Regions from separate parts of the Paenibacillus salivarius genome, predicted to be linked through region 2. Evidence: riboswitches for the same ligand, from Rfam matches in the RefSeq annotation. Region 2 holds a riboswitch; each other region holds the start of a gene.
The links. Region 2 has a riboswitch for thiamine pyrophosphate ahead of ACSFXJ_RS02840 (ABC transporter substrate-binding protein). Riboswitches for the same ligand answer to the same signal wherever they lie in the genome.
Positions count from the first base shown of each region.

Region 1: another riboswitch for thiamine pyrophosphate. It lies ahead of ACSFXJ_RS24985 (thiamine phosphate synthase); the one in region 2 lies ahead of ACSFXJ_RS02840 (ABC transporter substrate-binding protein).
Region 3: another riboswitch for thiamine pyrophosphate. It lies ahead of tenA (thiaminase II); the one in region 2 lies ahead of ACSFXJ_RS02840 (ABC transporter substrate-binding protein).

Region 1 covers NZ_CP195592.1:5,393,933-5,400,416, forward strand. Annotated here, with positions in the region: gene ACSFXJ_RS24960 (thiazole biosynthesis adenylyltransferase ThiF) at 1-749, opposite strand, end outside; gene ACSFXJ_RS24965 (thiazole synthase) at 746-1,513, opposite strand; gene thiS (sulfur carrier protein ThiS) at 1,515-1,718, opposite strand; gene thiO (glycine oxidase ThiO) at 1,739-2,872, opposite strand; gene ACSFXJ_RS24980 (DDE transposase) at 3,071-4,582, shown strand; gene ACSFXJ_RS24985 (thiamine phosphate synthase) at 4,681-5,319, opposite strand; TPP riboswitch at 5,430-5,536, opposite strand; gene ACSFXJ_RS24990 (hypothetical protein) at 5,746-6,240, shown strand; gene ACSFXJ_RS24995 (NAD(P)/FAD-dependent oxidoreductase) at 6,303-6,484, opposite strand, start outside.
Region 2 covers NZ_CP195592.1:630,444-636,927, forward strand. Annotated here, with positions in the region: gene ACSFXJ_RS02820 (HD-GYP domain-containing protein) at 1-458, shown strand, start outside; gene ACSFXJ_RS02825 (ABC transporter ATP-binding protein) at 489-1,298, opposite strand; gene ACSFXJ_RS02830 (ABC transporter permease) at 1,315-2,085, opposite strand; gene ACSFXJ_RS02835 (MTH1187 family thiamine-binding protein) at 2,082-2,375, opposite strand; gene ACSFXJ_RS02840 (ABC transporter substrate-binding protein) at 2,410-3,453, opposite strand; TPP riboswitch at 3,571-3,683, opposite strand; gene ACSFXJ_RS02845 (cold-shock protein) at 3,925-4,125, shown strand; gene ACSFXJ_RS02850 (cold-shock protein) at 4,225-4,434, shown strand; gene ACSFXJ_RS02855 (response regulator) at 4,772-5,428, opposite strand; gene ACSFXJ_RS02860 (sensor histidine kinase) at 5,481-6,484, opposite strand, start outside.
Region 3 covers NZ_CP195592.1:1,296,965-1,303,448, reverse strand. Annotated here, with positions in the region: gene ACSFXJ_RS05740 (hypothetical protein) at 1-195, opposite strand, end outside; gene htpG (molecular chaperone HtpG) at 298-2,172, opposite strand; gene thiE (thiamine phosphate synthase) at 2,280-2,957, opposite strand; gene thiD (bifunctional hydroxymethylpyrimidine kinase/phosphomethylpyrimidine kinase) at 2,957-3,808, opposite strand; gene thiM (hydroxyethylthiazole kinase) at 3,811-4,653, opposite strand; gene tenA (thiaminase II) at 4,712-5,398, opposite strand; TPP riboswitch at 5,592-5,697, opposite strand; gene ACSFXJ_RS05710 (hypothetical protein) at 5,768-6,115, opposite strand; gene ACSFXJ_RS05705 (LysR family transcriptional regulator) at 6,393-6,484, opposite strand, start outside.

The sequences.
Region 1 (6,484 bases), 880 kb from region 2:
TCGATCGCACTGTACTGGTTCTTCCATAGGTCAAAAGAAACCAGCTTCGTCCGTAGCGCCCCCTCGTCTCCCGCCAGCAGCTTCAGCGCTTCCGCCGTTTGATGGGCGACGACCATTTGGACGGCGGGCTGAATCACCCCCACCGTGTCACAGGTCACTCCGCCCATCGGAATGGATTCCATCAAGCAGTTCAGGCACGGCGTACGCCCCGGAAGAATGGTGTAGCTCAGGCCGTAGCTTCCGACGCAAGCCCCGTAAATCCAGGGAATTCCGGTCTGTTGCGATACATCGTTGATGATCATGCGAACGTCAAAATTATCGGCGGCGTCGATGATCAAATCCACGTCTCTCCCCGCCAATTCCTCCAGCTCGGCGACGCCGGCATCCAGCGTATGCGCGGTGATTTCAACCTCCGAATTGATGGCCTTTAACCGCTGGGCCGCCGCCACCGCTTTGGGCAATCGGGCCTTGGCGTCTTCCTCTTCGTAGAGCTGCTGCCGCTGCAGATTGCTCCAATCGACATAGTCCCGATCGATCAGCGTCAGCCGACCGATTCCGGCCCGCACGAGATTTTCCGCATTGGCCGAACCCAGCGCCCCGGCTCCGATGATGAGCACATGCTTCTTCGAGAGTCGCCGTTGGCCTGTTTTGCCGATCGGCGTGAACAGCTCCTGGCGCGAGTAGCGCCCGGTGGACGCTTCGGTCTCGCGGACCCCATGAGTGTCGGCCGTTTGGTGCTGCCCGCTCAACCGACGATCATCCCTTCCGTCGGGCTGCTGGCGCTCGCATACCGCTTCTTCGGCATCCGGCCGGCCTCAAACCCGAGACGCCCCGCTTCAATCGCCAGCTTCATCGCCAGCGCCATTTTCACCGGGTTTTTCGCCGCGGATACCGCGGTGTTGAGCAGCACGCCGTCCGCGCCAAGCTCCATGGCCAGCGCCGCATCCGCCGGACTGCCCACGCCCGCGTCGACGATGACCGGAACGGTCGCCTGCTCGATGATGAACTGCAGGTTCAGCGGATTGATAATCCCCTGCCCCGAGCCGATCGGCGAGGCGCAAGGCATCACCGCATGACAGCCCATCTCCTGCAATTTTCTGGCCAGCACAACGTCATCCGACGTGTAGGGAAGGACGATGAACCCTTCCGCAAGCAGCGCTTCGGACGCTTTCAACGTCTCGACCGGATCGGGGAGCAGGGTTTTATCGCATCCGATGACCTCCACCTTGATCATGTCGCATAATCCCGACGCCTTCGCCAGCCGGGCGATCCGGACCGCCTCGTCGGCCGTTTTGGCTCCCGCGGTATTCGGCAGCAGCTTGTATTTGCTCAAATCGAGCTTCTCCAAAAAATTCGGCTGGCTCGGTTCAAAAATATTCATCCTCCGCACCGCAAAGGTCAGTACTTCCGTGTCGGAAGCCGCCACCGCCCGCTTCTGAGTTTCAAAATCCGGGTATTTCCCCGTACCGAGCAACAAGCGCGATTGAAATTGGTAAGGTCCTATTTTTAACATGTCATCCGCCTCCCACAAAATGAACGATTTCGATCCGGTCCCCGTCCGAGAGCGCCGCCTCGGCATGTCCGGACTTTTCCAATACCGACTGATTCAGTTCCACGATTAACACCTTCTGGTCGAGCCCATAATGCCGCAGCAAATCGGCGACCGTCCGAATCGACTCCGGAACCTGCAAGGTTTCCCCGTTAATCACCAGCTTCATCCGATTGTTTTCACCTCCGTTTAATTTGGAACCGACTGACGTAGCCGATCCAGACCGAACGCCTTCATATCCGCTGCGAATTCATGCTCCTTGCCCTCTACCAGGTCGGCCATGTATTTCCCGGTCGCAGGCGCGAGCAGAATACCTTTCCGATAATGCCCGGCAGCCACAAACAAATTCGAATGATCGGGATGCGCTCCCAAATAAGGTAGCCCGTCACCCAAAAGCGGGCGTATTCCCGCCCAAGCGCGATCCCATACGGCATCAGCCAGCCCTGGAAGCAACCGCTGCGCCTGCTCCAACAGCTGGAGCACCGCGCTAGAGGACACCCGTTCATCCCATGACCCCGGTTTGACCGTGGCACCGATCAGCAGCTTCCCCGAACTCTTTGGAACGATATAGCATCCTTCTGAATGAATACTCCCCTTGATCAGCGGAGCCGATGAAATGACGGACACACACTCCCCTTTCACCGGGGTCATCGGCAGCTCAAGGCCGGTCCCGGCCAGCAACTCGCCGCTCCAAGCTCCGCCTGCCGTCACAAACGAATCGGCGTAAAAGTCCCCTTGTCCGGTCCGAACCCCAACCGTCTTCCCGTCCTCGATAATCCATTCCCGCACACTCGTAAACTCATGAATTTCAGCGCCCAGTGCAACCGCCGCACGTGCAAAAGCCAACGACAACTCATACGATTGCACCTGCCCGTCCCGCGCAATGTACATCGCGCCCAATACCTGTTCGGAGACGGCCGGCTCCCGGTCACGCAGCTCCACGGCGGACAGCCAATCCGCCTGCTCTCCGCAACGCCGATGCAGCTCCGCCTGCTTCTGTAGCTCCTCCGCCTCTTCGAGTGTCGTCGCCACTTTATACATGCCTTGGTCGATATATCCGATATGTACGCCCGACAGCTCTTCAAGATCGTCAATCACCGCCGGAAACATCGCCCGGCTTCTTCGCGCGAGACGAGAAAAGGGGCCGTCTTCCGCAAGTTCCGTCTGCGCCTCCAGCATTCCGGCTGCCGCCCCCGAAGCTTTGCAGGCGATCTGCCCCGACTCAAGAACGGCGACCTTCCATCCTCTTTTCGCCAAAAAATAAGCCGTCGCGTTCCCGATAATTCCACCGCCGATCACGACGCAATCCGCATGCTTACCCAACCTGATCCCCTCCACTGGTTAATGTAAGCCTCTCGGAATTCACCATTCCGCATTAGCCCTGGCCTGACGGCCAGGGTCTTTATTTGTTTCACCCCCAAAGTATGGTGCGAACAAACTTTCCTCTTGACTTTTTCGAAACACCCCAATAATCGCCGAGAAGGCATTTTTATTGCCTACCTTTTAATTTGGGTGATTGTAATGTCGATTGTATCTCGTTCTCATCAGGACTACCTGGCCTTCGTACGCGATCAACTTCGAAAGGAGTACAACTCCCCGGAAGCTATGCGGTTTTTGCAGCGCTTCTACAGCGATATCATCTTCTGGATCACAGCGATTGACCTGTCCGCTGCAGCTTCCTTGATGCAGTCGGCCTATTCTTCTAAGCCAAGAGGCCGAAAGCCTCACGATCCCGCCGACATGCTCCGCTGCCTGCTCCTTATGACCAAGCTTGAGCTGAGCGTCGATGAGGGGGTCGTCGCCATTCGCACGACGCCTGTTTATGCCATTCTTTGCGGTTTCAACCCTGGCGAGTCGCCGGGCGTCGGGACGTTCTACGACTTTTTCCCCCGGCTTTGGCGGGCATCCAAGCCGCATAAGACTGGGCGCATCAAACGTCGCCTGAAGAAGCCGCGAAAGAAAGGCAAGAAGAATGAAAAGCAGGAACCCAAAAACCCAAAAATTACGGAGAGGCTCGTCTCCCGCGTCCTGCGCGAGGGCAAAATCCACTATGCCCCCAAGGAGCACGACCTGTTGCAGCAATTGTTTCAAACCATGTTTGTCGCACCTTCCGCGGCAAAGGGATTGCTCGGTGATACGAACGCTTTTCGCGTCATCGGCGATGGATCTCCAGTTGAAGCCGGGGCGCGTTCCTTCGGTAAATTCCTTTGCGATTGCCGCAAGTCGGGCAACTGGAAATGTACCTGCAAACGGCAATTTTCCGATCCCGATGCAGATTGGGGCTGGGACAGCTACCGCGAGAAGTATTACTACGGACGCACGCTTTACATGTTTACCGCCGCGGACAGCGCCTATGATCTGCCCGTGTATCCGCGATTGTTTCGCGCCAGCCAACACGATGCCGTATCGTGGATTTGCGGTTACCGCGAACTTCGCTACTGGTACGCGGATTGGAAGGTGGGAGAGGCGATCTTGGATTCGGCCCACGACGCCCTCCCGATCTATACCATGCTGGAACATGATGATGTTAGCAGCATCATCGACCTGAATCTCAGGCGTTCCGGGCATACGGTATACAATGAAATGAAAATAAACTCCGATGGTGTTCCCGTCTGCCCCATTGGTCGCAAGATGTCCTGCTGGGGCAAGTGTCCGGGGCGGCAGCGTATCAAGTGGCGCTGCCCCGCCAAAGTTGGAAAATGGGAGTGTCCTACTCCGTGTTCGCCTTCCGAGTACGGAAGAACGTTCTATACGTCGACAGCCGATAATCCGCGCTTGTTCCCACGCATCCGCCGTGATAGCAAGGAATGGAGAAAGCGTTACGCGATGCGAACCGGCGTTGAGCGTTGCATTAAGCGTCAGAAGACTGATTACAAGTTGGAATCTTCGCGCGGCCGCAGTTCACGTCACTGGAACATTCGAGTTTATCTTATTGCCATGTGTCAGCACGCTGACGCATGGTTCGAAGAAGCAAAGAAACAAAAACTGTTGCCATCCATTCAGCATTGGCTTAACGAATCTGTTGCCGCATAAGCCCAATTTTTAAAAAATGGAGGACCTTGTGTTTCTTTGGCATGCGCATTCATGAAAATCGCTTTCATTATCGTGCTAGTATTCATTTTTTGCGCTCATCACCCCTCGCTCGAACTCGAATCCCCCAGTTTAATCCGAGCTCCTATTAATGATTCCGCGTATTTCATGGCTGCTTTCTTTGGGTCCTCCGCCCGCAAAATGCCGGACATGACGGCAATGCCGTCCACTCCTGTGCCCAGCACCTCTTCCACATGCTCCGGCTTGATTCCGCCAATGGCCAACACCGGTATGCGCAGAGCCCGTTTGATGGCCGTGAGTTCCTCAAGCCCCTTCGGCGGCCGCCCCTCCTTGGACCGGGTCGCATACACATGTCCATATAGCACATAATCGGCGCCCCTGCGCTCCATATCCACCGCCTCTTCGTACGAGTGAACCGAGCCGCCTGCCGTGAGCGTCGGCATCATGCTTTTGACGACGTCGACCGGTAAACTGTGGTAGGCAAGATGTACCCCGGCACACACCGCCTTGGCGACATCGGCCCGGTCGTTGATGATGATTTTGCTCAGGGGAACTCCCTTGCCGACCAAAGACTGAACCGCCTCATATACTTCTTTTGCGGCCCTTTTCTTTTCCCGGATATGAAATTTGTCCACAAACGGCTCGATCTCTGCTGCGATGCCCGCGAACGCGGACAAGGACAGCTCCCCGTCCGAAATGACGTGCAGTTGCTTTTTCATCCCGGCCTCCTTCCCGCGTTGATCGTCTTCATGACAACAAAAAAACCACCTTCGCCATAGAAAGTGGTTGTATAGGGCAAAACATCACGAATCGAGATCGCGAATGCCAGGTTCCCGTTACGCCACTTCCCTCCGCTGGTACGAGCCAGATCAGGTTCCAAGGGTCTTAAAGTTCACTTTAATCTCAGCCTTATGCAAGGCACCCCTAGTGGTTTTTCGTTGTATGAAATTGGTATTTATTGCTGTCCCCAACCTATCACGGTCTCAAAAAAATGTCAATCCGGGATCCGGGATGACCTTGTCTTTGCTTCGCCAAGGCGGAAACCTTATACTGGACAATGGAACCTGTGATTGTACATCGTGCCGGATCTGTGGGTACCGAATACATAGTTCCGACCTATCAATTCTATGTGCCGGAGGCCGAAGATGCTATCCTTTGAACAAAAACTGCAAGTGTTGGATTCCTTTCCCGAGCTGACGAGAAAAAATGTATCCCTGGGCCGGGTCAATTATCAGTATGAGCAAAGCGTGCACGACAAAAAAACGGTAGCGTACCACCTGCACCCTAACGGGAACGGCTACATTTATGCCGCCATGCTGGAAGGCTACGAGCCCGATGACAAGGGTTACGTCAACATCCGGGATTTGCCGGAAAATGAACTGCGCGAACTGGTGCGAAAGTCGATCGATTCCCTGGCAACCGGGGGTCGGGAGATTTCAAACGGGGACCGGTCCGAACCTCCGCGCAAGGAAACGCCAGGCGGAACCTGGACCGATGCGAAGGGAAATGTGCTGACGCTTAAATACGAGGATGACCTTTGGTATCTGTATGCGGGGCTGAATCTGGAGATGGCGTTTGAAACCCGGGAAGAAGCCGGGGAGTATCTGGCCGAGGAAGGCTTTCAACCTGTGAAAAAATAAGGAAAGAGCAGTTCCGCCATTTTGGAGCTGCTCTTTTTTGCCTGAAGATGTTCAAGAATGGATCAATCCGCCATCGACATGAACAGCTGTTTTTTCAGCTCCCGGTTTCTCTCGTTGAAAAGGTCGTTGTGCGAAGACACCATCCCATACGCCTCGGCATCCGGGGTAATGTATTGCTTGGCTTTGTTGACGGCGTTGGCGGCGTCCTGAAAAGCCCCCGCGATCAGGTGCAGCTTCCCTTCAT
Region 2 (6,484 bases):
TGCCGGAACATACCGCCGAGCAATTGATCAGGGGCTGCTTTATGCATGATATCGGCAAAACGGTGATTTCGCGGGAGCTGCTGACCCAGCGTTCCCCCCTGAACGAGAAGCAGTGGGAAGTGATCAAGCTTCACCCGGTGGTTGGGGCCAGGATGGCGGAAAGCAATCCCGGGTTCGGTACGGAAATCATCGATGTGATCAAATATCATCATGAGCGTTGGGACGGAAGGGGGTACCCTTACGGGCTTAAAGGAGAAGATATCCCCCTCGGGGCCCGCATTTGCGCCGTCCTTGACGCCTTTGATTCCATGACCTCCAATATCAAATACCGCCGCATTCTGACACTGAGCGAAGCCAGACTGGAGTTGATCCGGGGGGCCGGCTCGCAATTCGATCCCGATATCGTTCATGCCATGATGAGGCTTTCCGAACAAACGTTGGACATTTATTCATTGTAAAAACCAATCCGGACAGGACCATCCGCCTGTCTAGATTGGTTTTTTGCGTTGTTCTTCTCTCATCCGTCCGGCGATTTCCCGTTTCAGCTCCAGAAACCCGGAATCCTCCGCCAGCTCTTCCTTTCGGGGACGGGCAAAGGGAACGTCGATCCGGTGGAGAACGGAAGCGGGACGGTTGGACAACAAATAAATCGTATCGGAAAGCAAAAGGGCCTCGTCGATGCTGTGGGTGATCATGACCACCGATCTTCGGCTTGTTTCCCAAAGGTCGAGCAGCCAGCGCTGCATTTCGCCGCGCGTGAGCTCGTCCAGCGAGCTGAACGGTTCGTCGAGGCAGAGGACCTCCTGCGGAGCGAGCAATCCGCGCAGGAATGAAGCGCGCTGCTGCATGCCGCCGGACAACGTGTGCGGATAAGCTTTTTCAAAGCCGCCCAGTCCGGCCCGGTTCATCCATTGCAGGGCTTCTTCGCGTGCCGCCGCGTCGGCGCTGCCCGTGATTTCGCGCGCGAGCAGCACGTTGTCCAGCGTCGTCCGCCAGGGGAACAGGGCCGGCCTTTGCGGAACATAGCTGATCAGGCCGCGCTTTCCCGTAACCTCACTGCCTTCGATCTGGACTTGCCCGGCATCCGGCCGGATCAGTCCGCCGATCACATGGAACAGCGTGCTCTTCCCGCACCCGGAGGGGCCGATGATCGAAACGAATCTCCCGGCGGGAACGGACAGGGAAATATCGTTCAGCACGGGCAGAACCTCGCGCCGCCCCTTGCGGTAAGTCAAGCTGATGTTTCGTACCTCGAGCGCGGGAGGTGTAGCCGGATTTGTCGTAGGTTCCGTAACCACGAGGACACGCTCCTTTCTATTTATCGTTATCGGCCGGCCTGTAGCGGACCAGCCATTTTTCAAGCAGGGCGATCAGAATGAACATCGCCAGGCTGATGGCCACGATGACGGCGATGGCAACGAAAGTTTTGTCCGTGCGATATGACGCTTTTTGCAGCATCATATAGTAACCGATTCCTTTGTCCGCCCCGACCCACTCGGCGATGATCGCGCCCATAACGCTGTAGGTTGCCGCAATTTTCATCCCCGAAAACATGGACGGCAGGGCATGGGGGACTTCCAGCTTATAAAAGATTTGCGCTTTCGTCGCCCCGGCCATTCTCATATAATCCAGCATGACCCGGTCGGTTCGGGTTAGGCCGTCCATCGCCGATACGGCAACCGGAAAGAAACAAACCAGCGTGATGATGATGATTTTGGGCAGAACCCCGAAACCGAACCAGATCATGAGCAGGGGAGCGAGGGCGATGACAGGCACGTTTTGGGTCAGAATGATCAACGGATAAAGCGATGATTTCAGAAACGGAATATAATGAAGCGCAAAGGCGACAAGGAGTCCGACGGCGGTCCCGATCACGAAACCGATGATCATAAGCCGGAGCGTCGCGAGCGTATGGCCCCAAAGATTTTCAGCTTCGGCCGACGACACCTTGACGATATCGGCGGGGCTCGGAAGGATCCATTTTTCGATATGAAATACGGAGACGGCCCCTTGCCAAACGATCAAAAACAAGATGACCGCCACGAGGGGCGGCCATATGCTTTTTAAGAGCCGGCTGAGCTTCATGGACGATACTTCTCGGTCAGCTTGTCCATGCTGGCGCCTTCCGGATTGTACAAAATTTTGATCTGGGAGATCACTCCGTTGCTGCCGAACTCCACGACCGCTTCATTCATACGTTTGACGATGGCCAGCAGTTCATCCAGATCGCCCTCCATGGTCGTCTCCAGCGGATTCACCTGATATTTCACCCCGGAGGCTTGAATGACCTCGATTGCACGGTCGACATAAGGAATTACATCCTCACCGTTCGGGGTTTTCGGAATGATTTGAATGCTTAACAGTGCATTTGACATAATCGATCATCCTTTCATCGGTTATTCGGATCAGTTATTCGGGCAAAAATTCATTCGTAAATGCTTTATCCGTATCCAGCGGCTTTTCGATCAGACCGCGTTCGTGCATCCAGTCGGAATAGTTTTGCCAAACTTCGCGTTTTTGCTCTCCCCAACGGGCGGCGTCATCCTTGTATTTCGGGCTGAGCCATTTTTGGCTGGCGGCGACAAGATCCTTATCCAGCTCGGGCACGGCTTTTATAAGTATGTCTGTCGACTCCTCCGGATGGTCGATGGTGTACTCGTAGCCTTTGGTTGTAGCCCGCATGAAGGCCTTGACCAGCTCGGGATCCTCAGCGATCGTTTTCTCGTTCGTGACGATGACCGGCGTATAGTAATCCAGGCTTTCGGAATAATCCTTGACGAATTGCATATCCAGCGGTTCTCCGCGAAGGTCGGCCTCGATTCCCGTCCATGCGTAGAATATCCAGGCAAAGTCGATATCCCGTTTCACGGCCGTAAAATAATCCGCTTCCCCCATATTGACGAATTTCACCTTGTTTACATCGGCTCCGCTCTGGTCCATGATCGATTTCAGAATCGCCTCCTCGACCGGTGAGCCCCAGCCGCCATAGGTTTTTCCTTCATAATCCTTCGGAGATTTGATGTTCCGGTCCACCGGTGCGGCAAAGCCGGACGTGTTATGCTGAATGACCGCGGCGATGGAAACGAGCGGGAGCCCTTGAATTCTCGCTTGGGTCACGCCTTCCTGGTAACTTACGCCAAAGGGAACTTCACCCGAGGCAACCATGGCGTCGGCACCGGCGGAGCCCGGCAGGATGATATCGACGTTCAGGCCTTCTTCTTCGTAAAAACCTTGCTCCTTGGCCACGTAGAAACCGGTGTGATTCGTATTGGGGCTCCAGTCGAGCAAAATCTTGACGTCTTTCAGGGAGGCGGGTTGTCCGTTTCCGGATGCGCCGGCGCCGTTTTTCGCTGCGTTGTTTGCCTTTCCGTTGTCCTGTCCGCAGGCCGTAAGGGCTACGAGCAGTACGGTGCACAGCGCAAGCCATGCCGATTTTTTAAGTCTCACCATCATTCTCTCCTTCATTTGTTCGGAAATTTCCGCAGGTTGCAATCTGGCAGTTCCGGCCAACAAAAAAAGCGCCCCGGATCGGGACGCGTAGGTTTAGGTTCATGGCTATGAATGGATAAGTTCATGGCTAATCATTCTTCCTACGCTGGCATTACCCAGATCAGGTTAAAGGGTCAGTATCTTGCGGGATACAATCTCAGCCGGCCGAATTTCCAGCTCCCCTGAACTATTATGCTGCGGATTACAATTGTCATTATAGTCCGGCATCCCAAATCTGTCCAGCAGGGGAGTGGAGGGACTACGGGCGATTTGCTTTTTTATCCAGATGAGCGTATAATGAGGTTAATTAAGTTTGGAGAAGTGATATTCACGTATTGAAAAGAGTGTCAATTTCTAAAAATGAACTTTTTTCAATATGTGAATTTTTTTATGTAAAAAAGGAGCATGTTAATAATAATCAAGGAGGTAACTTTCATGGAAACTGGAACAGTGAAATGGTTCAATGCCGAGAAAGGTTTCGGCTTTATCGAAGTGGAAGGCGGAAATGACGTATTCGTACATTTCAGCGCAATCCAAGGCGATGGCTTCAAAACGCTTGACGAAGGTCAACGCGTACAATTCAGCGTCGTTCAAGGCAACCGCGGACCGCAAGCCGAGAATGTCGTAAAACTGTAATGCAGGCACAAGCTGCTCTTAACGCGTGCGTTAAGGGCAGCTTTTGTTTTTTTGAGGGAGTGATCGTTCACCCCGCAATATCTTTTTTGGGAGGTTATCATGAACTACCGTAAAAAAACGATCGAAGAAGTTCCTGAGGAGAATACCACGGTTTGGTCTTGCGTTAGCGAGGATTGCAACGGATGGATGCGGGATAACTTTACGTTTGATTACAATCCGGTATGTCCGCTGTGTTCCTCTGAAATGGTAAAGGGAACGAAGATGCTTCCGCAGCTTATTAACACCACTTCCATGAAGACGGGCCAATAACCGCTCCGAAAAAATAAATCGATAACCATGGCTGCCTGCTGAGGCGGCCTTTTTTATGTTGAATAGACCATGGCCGGGGTCACCGAGCCCCCGTTGGAAAAAATCCAATGAACTCTCTATGGTATGGTTACAACTCGGCACTCCATTGGAAAAAATCCAACGATGTTGAACCATCGGCACCCGTTTTGATGAAAAAGCACGTGTTTGATTGGATATTATCCAATGAAGGCCCTGTTTTCGCCCTGATTTGGGAGAAATGGTTGGATTTTTTACAACGAAGGGTGTTCGGAGCGTGCGTGATGCGTTTAACGCGCCCGCCGCGTTTACCGGCGATTCGTTAAGCCCCGCTCCGGCTTTTCCAGTACAGGATGGCGATTTGCGTGCGGTCCCGGACGCCCAGCTTGCCAAGGATGTCGGTGACATAATTTTTAACCGTGCCTTCGCTTAAAAATAACTGGGCGGCGATCTCCTTGTTGGACATGCCGTCGGCGATCAAGCGGACCACGTTTTGTTCCGCCGCCGTTAGGCCGGCCGCGGCAAACCGGGCTTCCGGAGGGGAAGAGGGGGCTTGGCGCAGCAGGCCCGTCAGCTTCCGCGCGACGTCCGGGTGGATGAGCATGTTTCCGCTATGCACGGTTTTGATGCCCTGAATGATCCGGTCGGGAGGGATATTTTTAAGCAGATATCCGCTGGCTCCGTTACGGAGCGCCTCAAGAATATATTCATCGTCATCGAACGTCGTCAGCATCAATACGGAAATGTCGGCAGAGATCGCTTTGATCTTCCGGGTTCCCTCCACGCCGTCGCATTCCGGCATGCGGATATCCATCAGGACGACATCCGGATGGGGGCCGCGCGCGATGAGCTCTGCCGCTTCCGCTCCGTTTCCCGCAGACCCGGCCACTTCGATTTCGGGATCGAGACCGATCAGTAAAGTCAGGCTTTCCCGGATAAACGGGTCATCATCCACTATGAATACCGACAGGTTCGGCATGAGTAATCACTCCTACTAAATAAATGAGTACCAAAGCGTTTTTGAACAACTCTCAAATAATTTCTTCGCGACGGATGACAGGGAGCTTTGTCGTTATCGTAAATACCGGCTCCAAGGCGATTTCAAGCCGGCCTCCGGCCAGAATGCACCGTTCCCGCATGCCGGTGAGACCAAGCCCCGCGTTTTCGGCCGGGAGGCTCGACGGGGGGACGCCGTCGTTGCTGACCGCCATCCATATTTCCTGTTCTCGGTAGGATATGACGATCGTGACGGAAGCGGGATGTCCGTGCTTCAGTGCGTTCGTGATCGCTTCGCGCGCATTTTTGTACATAATCATCTCCTGGCTGGGATACAGGGGATAAGGGTTCCCTTCGACGGTCAGCCCGGTGCGAATCCCGGTTTCCCGGCCGACCTCCTCCAGCATGCGGCTAAGGGAATGGATCCCGGCCGGAGCCTCGGACGGCTTCATCCGCCGAACCGCCGCCCTCATTTCATCCAGCCCGGAGGTCAGTTGGTCGCGGATTTGCCGCAGCATGGTCATGCCCTTTTCCTGATCGGCGGGGATGACCTGGAGCGCGGCTTCCATCATCATTTTGGCCCGGATAAGGCGGTGGCCGACATCGTCATGGAGCTGCCGGGAAATCCGGTTTCGTTCCTCCGCCTGGGCGGCCCCTTCCACCTGTTTCGTGAAGAGGACCAGACGGTTTCGCGTTTCGTCCAGCTCGTAATGCTTCTTACGCAGGGCGTCGTAATGCAGTTCGGCCGTTTCCTTCTTCTGCTCCGCATGTCCCAGCGTGGCCAGGAGAAATGCGGTGCTAAGAACGAATATATTGCAGACCGCGATCCATGACGTAGGCTGACCCTGAAGAGCAAAGTTGAGAGCGGCAAGGTGGAAAACCAACAAAATCCAGCGTGAACGGGTCCGGGTCGGCGGCAGTTGGAAATAGAGAAAGACCGGGCTGACGGCTGCAATGTCCGTCAGCCCTCCGTATGTCCGGCAGAACCAGGCCGCGTACAAAATTTGCAGGGCGGCCAGGGCCATAATTGGAGCTTCCG
Region 3 (6,484 bases), 670 kb from region 2:
CGCCTCTTCGGCCTTCGCGGCTTGATGTTCGCTGACCGCTTCAAGTCCCCCGAACAGTAAAATGCAGTAGCTGATCCCCGCCATAACGGCATAAACCGCAATCCCGCCTTTTTTCTTTCTTTTCAAAGCATAGACAAATGCCGGGATACAGATCAAAAACAGCACAAATCCCAAAACCGCTATAATCGCCCACATCGCTTCTGTCTCTCCAACTCTCTAAAATACTATGTATAAAAAAATAACCCGCCAAGGACAAGCCCGCGACGGGTTATTACCAATATAAACGATTTGCGCGGCCTAGGCCATCACTTTGCAAATATTGTTCGTAAATTCAACCGGATCCTCGATCGGCAATCCTTCGATCAGCAAGGCTTGGTTGTACAGAAGGCTGGTATACAGGCCTAGCTTCTCCTTATCTTTCTCGAAGGCTTCCTTCAAGGAGCGGAAAACGTCGTGGTTCACGTTGATTTCCAGCACCTTGTCCGCTTTCACGTCCTGGCCGTTCGGCATGGCGTTCAGCACTTTTTCCATTTCGATGGAAACTTCGCCGTCCGCGGACAGGCAGACCGGATGGGTTTTCAAACGTTTGGAAGCCTTGACCGATTTCACCTTGCCGGAGAGCAGCTTGTTCATTTCCTCGAACAGGTCTTTGTTTTCTTCTCCGCTTTCATTCTGGTCATCGGCCTCCGGCTCAATGCCGAGATCGCCGCTCGATACCGATTTGAAATCTTTGCCCTTGTAATTCAAAATCATTTTGATCGCAAATTCGTCGATATCGTCGGTAAAGTACAGGATCTCGTAACCTTTGTCGAGCACGAGCTCGGTTTGCGGCAGTTTTTCCAGGCGATCCACCGATTCCCCGGCCGCGTAGTAAATATACTTCTGATCCTCCGGCATCCGGGAAACGTATTCGTCCAGCGTCACCAGCTTCTTCTCTTTGGAAGACGTGAACATCAGCAGATCCTGCAGCATGTCCTTGTTCATGCCGTAATCATTATATACTCCGAATTTCAGCTGGCGTCCGAACGACTCATAGAATTTCTCGTATTTTTCGCGCTCGTCCTTGAGCAGGGTTTGCAGTTGGCTTTTGATTTTGCTTTGGATGTTTTTCGCGATCAGCTTGAGTTGACGGTCATGCTGCAGCATTTCCCGAGAAATGTTCAACGACAGATCCTCGGAATCGACCATCCCTTTCACGAAGCTGAAATAATCCGGCAGCAAATCGGCGCATTTGTCCATGATCAGCACGCCGTTGGAATAAAGCTCAAGCCCTTTTTCATATTCCTTCGTATAGTAATCGAACGGCGTTCTTTCCGGAATGAAAAGGATCGCGTTATAAACGACCGCGCCGTCCGCTTTGATGTGGATATGCGAAACCGGCTTGTCGAAACCGTACCGTTTCTCCATGTAGAAGTTTTCGTAGTCTTCGTCCTTCAGCTCGCTTTTGTTTTTGCGCCAGATCGGCACCATGCTGTTCAGCGTCTGCTCTTCCTTGACCTCTTCGAATTCGCCCTCGGCTCCTTCTTTCGGACGGTGGGACGTGACATCCATTTTGATCGGGTAACGGATAAAGTCGGAATATTTCTTGATGATCGATTTCAGGCGGTACTCTTCCAGAATTTCGTCGTATTGGTCGTCCTCGGTGTTCGGCTTGATATGCAAAATAATATCGGTGCCCACGCTCGCCTTTTCGGCAGGATCGATGGTATAGCCGTCGGCTCCGGTGGATTCCCATTTGTACGCTTCGCCGCTTCCCAACGCCCGGCTCACGACGGTCACATGATCCGCAACCATGAAGGCGGAGTAGAAGCCGACCCCGAACTGGCCGATGATGTTATGGCCGTCTTTCGCCTCGTTCTCGTTCTTGAAGGCGAACGAGCCGCTGTTGGCGATAATCCCGAGATTGTTCTCCAGCTCTTCCTTGGTCATGCCGATCCCGGTATCGGAAATCGTCAGCGTGCGGCCGTCCTTGTCCACCGTCAACTTGATATAGTAATCGTCCTTGTTGAACGTCAAATTTTCGTCGGTGAGCGCCTTGTAATAAATTTTGTCGATGGCGTCGCTGCTGTTGGAAATCAGCTCTCTGAGGAAAATTTCCCGTTGGGTGTAAATGGAGTTGATCATCATTTCCAGCAATCGTTTCGATTCGGCTTTGAATTCCTTCTTTGCCATGAGTGATGGAGGCTCCTTTCCGTTTCCATTAATCAACATGATTTTAGCACTCTAACATTTAGAGTGCTAATTTTATACTTCTATATTAATAATCCTGTTTTTTAATGTCAATAACGTAAGTTTCGCTCTACCTGGGATTTGATTTCGCGGGTCGCCGATTGCGTTTCGCCGAGCGGCACGCCGGTGATCGCCGAGATGACGGCGACGCCATCGGCTCCGGCGCGCACGACTTCGGACGTGCGCGCCGCGGTGATGCCGCCGATGCCGACGAGCGGCAGATCCGGCCAGCGGGCGCGCAGCTCGCGGAGGATACTGACGCCCTGCACGGCATGGGCGTCGTCCTTGGACACGGTCGGATAGATCGGGCCGATGCCCAGATAATCCGCGCCGTGCTCTACCGCGAGTTGCGCTTCGCGGACGTTGTGTGCCGACACGCCGAGCAGTCGGCCGCTCCCGATGCGGGCGCGGACGGCGCCCGCTTCATCATCATCCTGACCGATGTGGACGCCGTCGGCCCCGATATACAGGGCCAGGTCCACGTCGTCGTTGATGATGAAGGGAACCCCCGCGCGGCGGCAAGCCGCCTGCAGCTGAACCGCCAGCTTCAGCCGGGCTTCTTCCGCGAGCGCTCCGCGGCCCTTCTCGCGGAACTGGACCAGCGTGGCCCCGCCGGCCAGCGCCTCCTCCGCGACGCGCAGCGGATCCGCCGCGCAGTTCACGCTGCCGATGACCAGGTACATCCGCAGCAGCTCGCGCACGCGCCCGGGCGCTAACCGGGCGCCCATCATCGCCGCACCTCAAGGCGCTGGCGGCGGCGGTACGCCCAATGGTTGGTCGGCCCGTGGCCCTGACCGAGCTCGAGGCTGTCCTCGATGGCAGCCTGGATAAATTCCCGGGCCGCCCGCACCGTCTCGGCGGCCGGCAGCCCCTTCGCCAGGCCGGCGGTCAATGCGGCGGAAAACGTGCACCCGGTCCCGTGCGTGTGCCGGGTTTCGATCCGCCGCCCGGCCAGCTCGGTGAAGCCGCAGCCGTCGTACAGCACGTCGACGGCCACCCCGGGGCTGGCCTGATCGTGCCCGCCCTTGATTACGACCAGCTTCGGCCCCATGCTCGCGATCCGCCAAGCCGCTTCCTTCCGGTCTTCCATCGACCGGATCGCCATGCCCGACAGCGCCTCCGCCTCCGGAATGTTCGGCGTAACGATCATCGCGAGCGGCAGCAGTTCCTCCTTCAGCGCCCGGACCGCTTCCGGCAGCAGCAGCTCCGCGCCGCCCTTCGCGATCATAACCGGATCGACGACGACCCGGTCCCAGCCGAAGCGCCGGATTTCGGCCGCAACGGCGCGAATGATGTCCGCGCTGAACAGCATGCCCGTCTTGAGCGCGTCGACGCCGAGATCCTCGCCCACGGCGGCGATTTGCTCGGCCGCCGCCTCGGGCGGCAGCGGATAAACGCCGCTGACGCCGAGGGTATTCTGCACGGTCACCGCCGTGATCGCCGACATGCCGTAAACGCCAAGCTCCTGAAACGTCTTGAGGTCGGCCTGGATACCGGCTCCTCCGCCGCTGTCCGATCCGGCGATCGTCAACGCCCTGCCAGTGAAGTCCTTCCCCGTCCCGGTGATGCTCATGCTCATACTCATACAGCTCCCCCGGTTGTCGCCGTCTCGATGTCGCGGACGGCGGCATAGCCTTTGAGCGAATGCGGATGCAGCTTCGCAAGTTCATCCAGGAAAGCAATCTGGAAGCTGCCCGGACCGAAGGCCGCCGTACGCTCTGCCGCACGGGCCGCTGCCGTTCCGTAAAAGGCCAGTCCTGCCGTCCCGGCAAGCAGCATATCCGGGCAAACCGCCGCAAAAGCTCCGAGCACCGACGTCAGCAAGCATCCCGTGCCGGTCACTTGGGTCAGCAGCGCATCCCCGCCGCTAATGCCGCGGCAAGCCGTCCCGTCGGCAATCACATCCTCCCGTCCGGTGATCGCCACGACCGCGCCGAACTGCCGAGCGGCCCTTACGGCGAGGGAAGCATTCTCGTAGGTGTCGCTATCTCCGGCGTCAACCCCTTTGATGACGCCTCCTTCTCCAAGAAGGTTCGCGACCTCCGCCGCATTGCCGCGTACCAGCGATACGTGGACCTTGCTCAGTATTCTTAGCGCGGATTCCGTCCGGAACCGGGTCGCCCCGGCCCCGACCGGATCGAGCAGCACCGGCACGCCGTGCTCGTTCGCCGACCTTCCGGCGACGATCATCGCGTCGATCAGTTCGCTCGATAGCGTGCCGATGTTCAGCACAAGCGCGCCCGCGATTTTGGCCATATCCGCGACTTCTTCCGGCGCATAGGCCATGACCGGCGAGGCGCCAAGGGCGTAAAGGCCGTTCGCAGTAAAGTTGGTCACCACGACATTCGTCATATTATGAACGAGCGGTTTCGTATTTTGCACCTGCGTCAGCAGGGCGGACAACTCTTTTTCCAGCATGCTCATGTCCGTTCAAACCCCATTTCCCAAGCTATTTTTCACTCGTCAAAACCTCGTAGTCGCATCAATATACAGCAGCCGCAAGCGGCACCGGCCATTCTTCGAGCTTGTAGGCCATATCCCAGAACATGTACTCCAACTGACAGCTGTGCACAAAATACTCCTTCATCCGCCCGCGCTCCGCCTCGGTGGCCCCTTCGGCCCACGCATCGACCAATTGGCGGAACTTGCTTGTCGCGCCTCCCGCCGTGTTCCCGTAGAAATGGATCCATTCGTAGAACGGATGCCCCTCATCCGGCCGTACTTCGTCCATCAATTTTCTCCCGATTTCCAAATAGGTCCACGGGCAAGGCAAAAGCGCGGCCATGATCTCCCCGAGGCTTCCCTCATGCGCGACCGTCAGCATATGCCGAATGTAATGATGGGCGCTTGGCGCAAGCGGAAATCCTTGCAGGTCTTCATAACGAACCCCCGCAACATTGCAAAAATTCCCGTGCGGATGGATTTCCCGGTTCAGGATAAAAGAAATTTGCTCGTTGAACATGGCGATGTCCTCGCGGTTCGCGCATTTTGAAATGGCCACCCCGTAAATCCGCATGTATGCATTCAAATATTCGGAATCCTGTTTGACGTAATGAATCAGCTGCTCTCTTCCGAGGTTGCCCGACGCAATCCCCTGAACGAACGGATGCTCGAATATCGCCTCGAACAACCCGTCCGTCTCCTTGCGCAATTCCTCCGTAAAGCTCATGTTTTCTCCACCTTTCAAGATTAGAGTCAAATGAAAGATCAGGAAGCCCTGGGAAGGAGGCGGCGGATCCCCATGTCCCGATTCCATGCACTATAAACCGGGTTTGATCACACCAAAAAAGCCGCCCCGAAAACGGAGCGGCTCATACATATCGCTAGCTAACAACCAAACGGCAAGTCGTCTGCAGATACAGCTAAGACCGGCTCCACTTTCCTACGCTAGTACGAACTAGATCAGGTTCAAAGGGTCCAAGATTTGTACTCTTGTCTCAGCCGCCGACGGCTCCCCTAGTGGACTTCCTATTCTATTGTTTACTAATGTACCCGGGTTTGCAAATTCTGTCAATTCAAAATCAATTTAAAACTTCGGCTACTTCTTATCTACTTGCACGAGAGTTATATTTTTTAGCGTATAGGTGTCTTTCAGCTTCTCGTCAGGGATCACCTTCAGCTTGACCAGGCTCGCGATCTTGGAGGAGTCGGGTTTGGAAAGCATCCGCCACAATTCCGGATCGGGCAGCGCCTCGTACAGCTTATGCTCATCGTATTCCCTGCGCTGCTGCTGGACGAGCTTGACTTCATGTCCGCCGACTTCAAGTTTCGTCACATTCCGCTCGCCGCAATAATCCAAAATTTCCTGCCGTAAGGATGCAAGTTCCTGTTCCAGCTCCTTTTGAGCTTGCTTGATTTCATAAAACCGCTCTACGATCTTGTCCATCATCGTCACGCTCCTTCATATCCCATGGATATGCGGAAGGGGCTTGGATTAGCCCATTTGACGCGCGGTTCATTGGTAATAAGGGCCATTTTGGGCCTTATTTCGTCGTTTTGGGTTTGTAGTCGTAAAATAGGGCCCTTTTACGTCCTTATTTTCCGGAAAGAGCGCAAAATTCTGGTCATCGGGTGCCTTCTTCTCAAAATAAGGCCCTTTTGGGCCGCTATTTGGATGGAATAGATCCTTTTCCGCAAAATAAGGCCCTTTTATGTCGTTATCATCATACCGCCGAGCCGTTCAGATCCCCGCCGCTTTCGGCAAAGCCTGCATCCTCTGCATGATCCGACGCCTCCGAAGGGCCGACCGACGCCT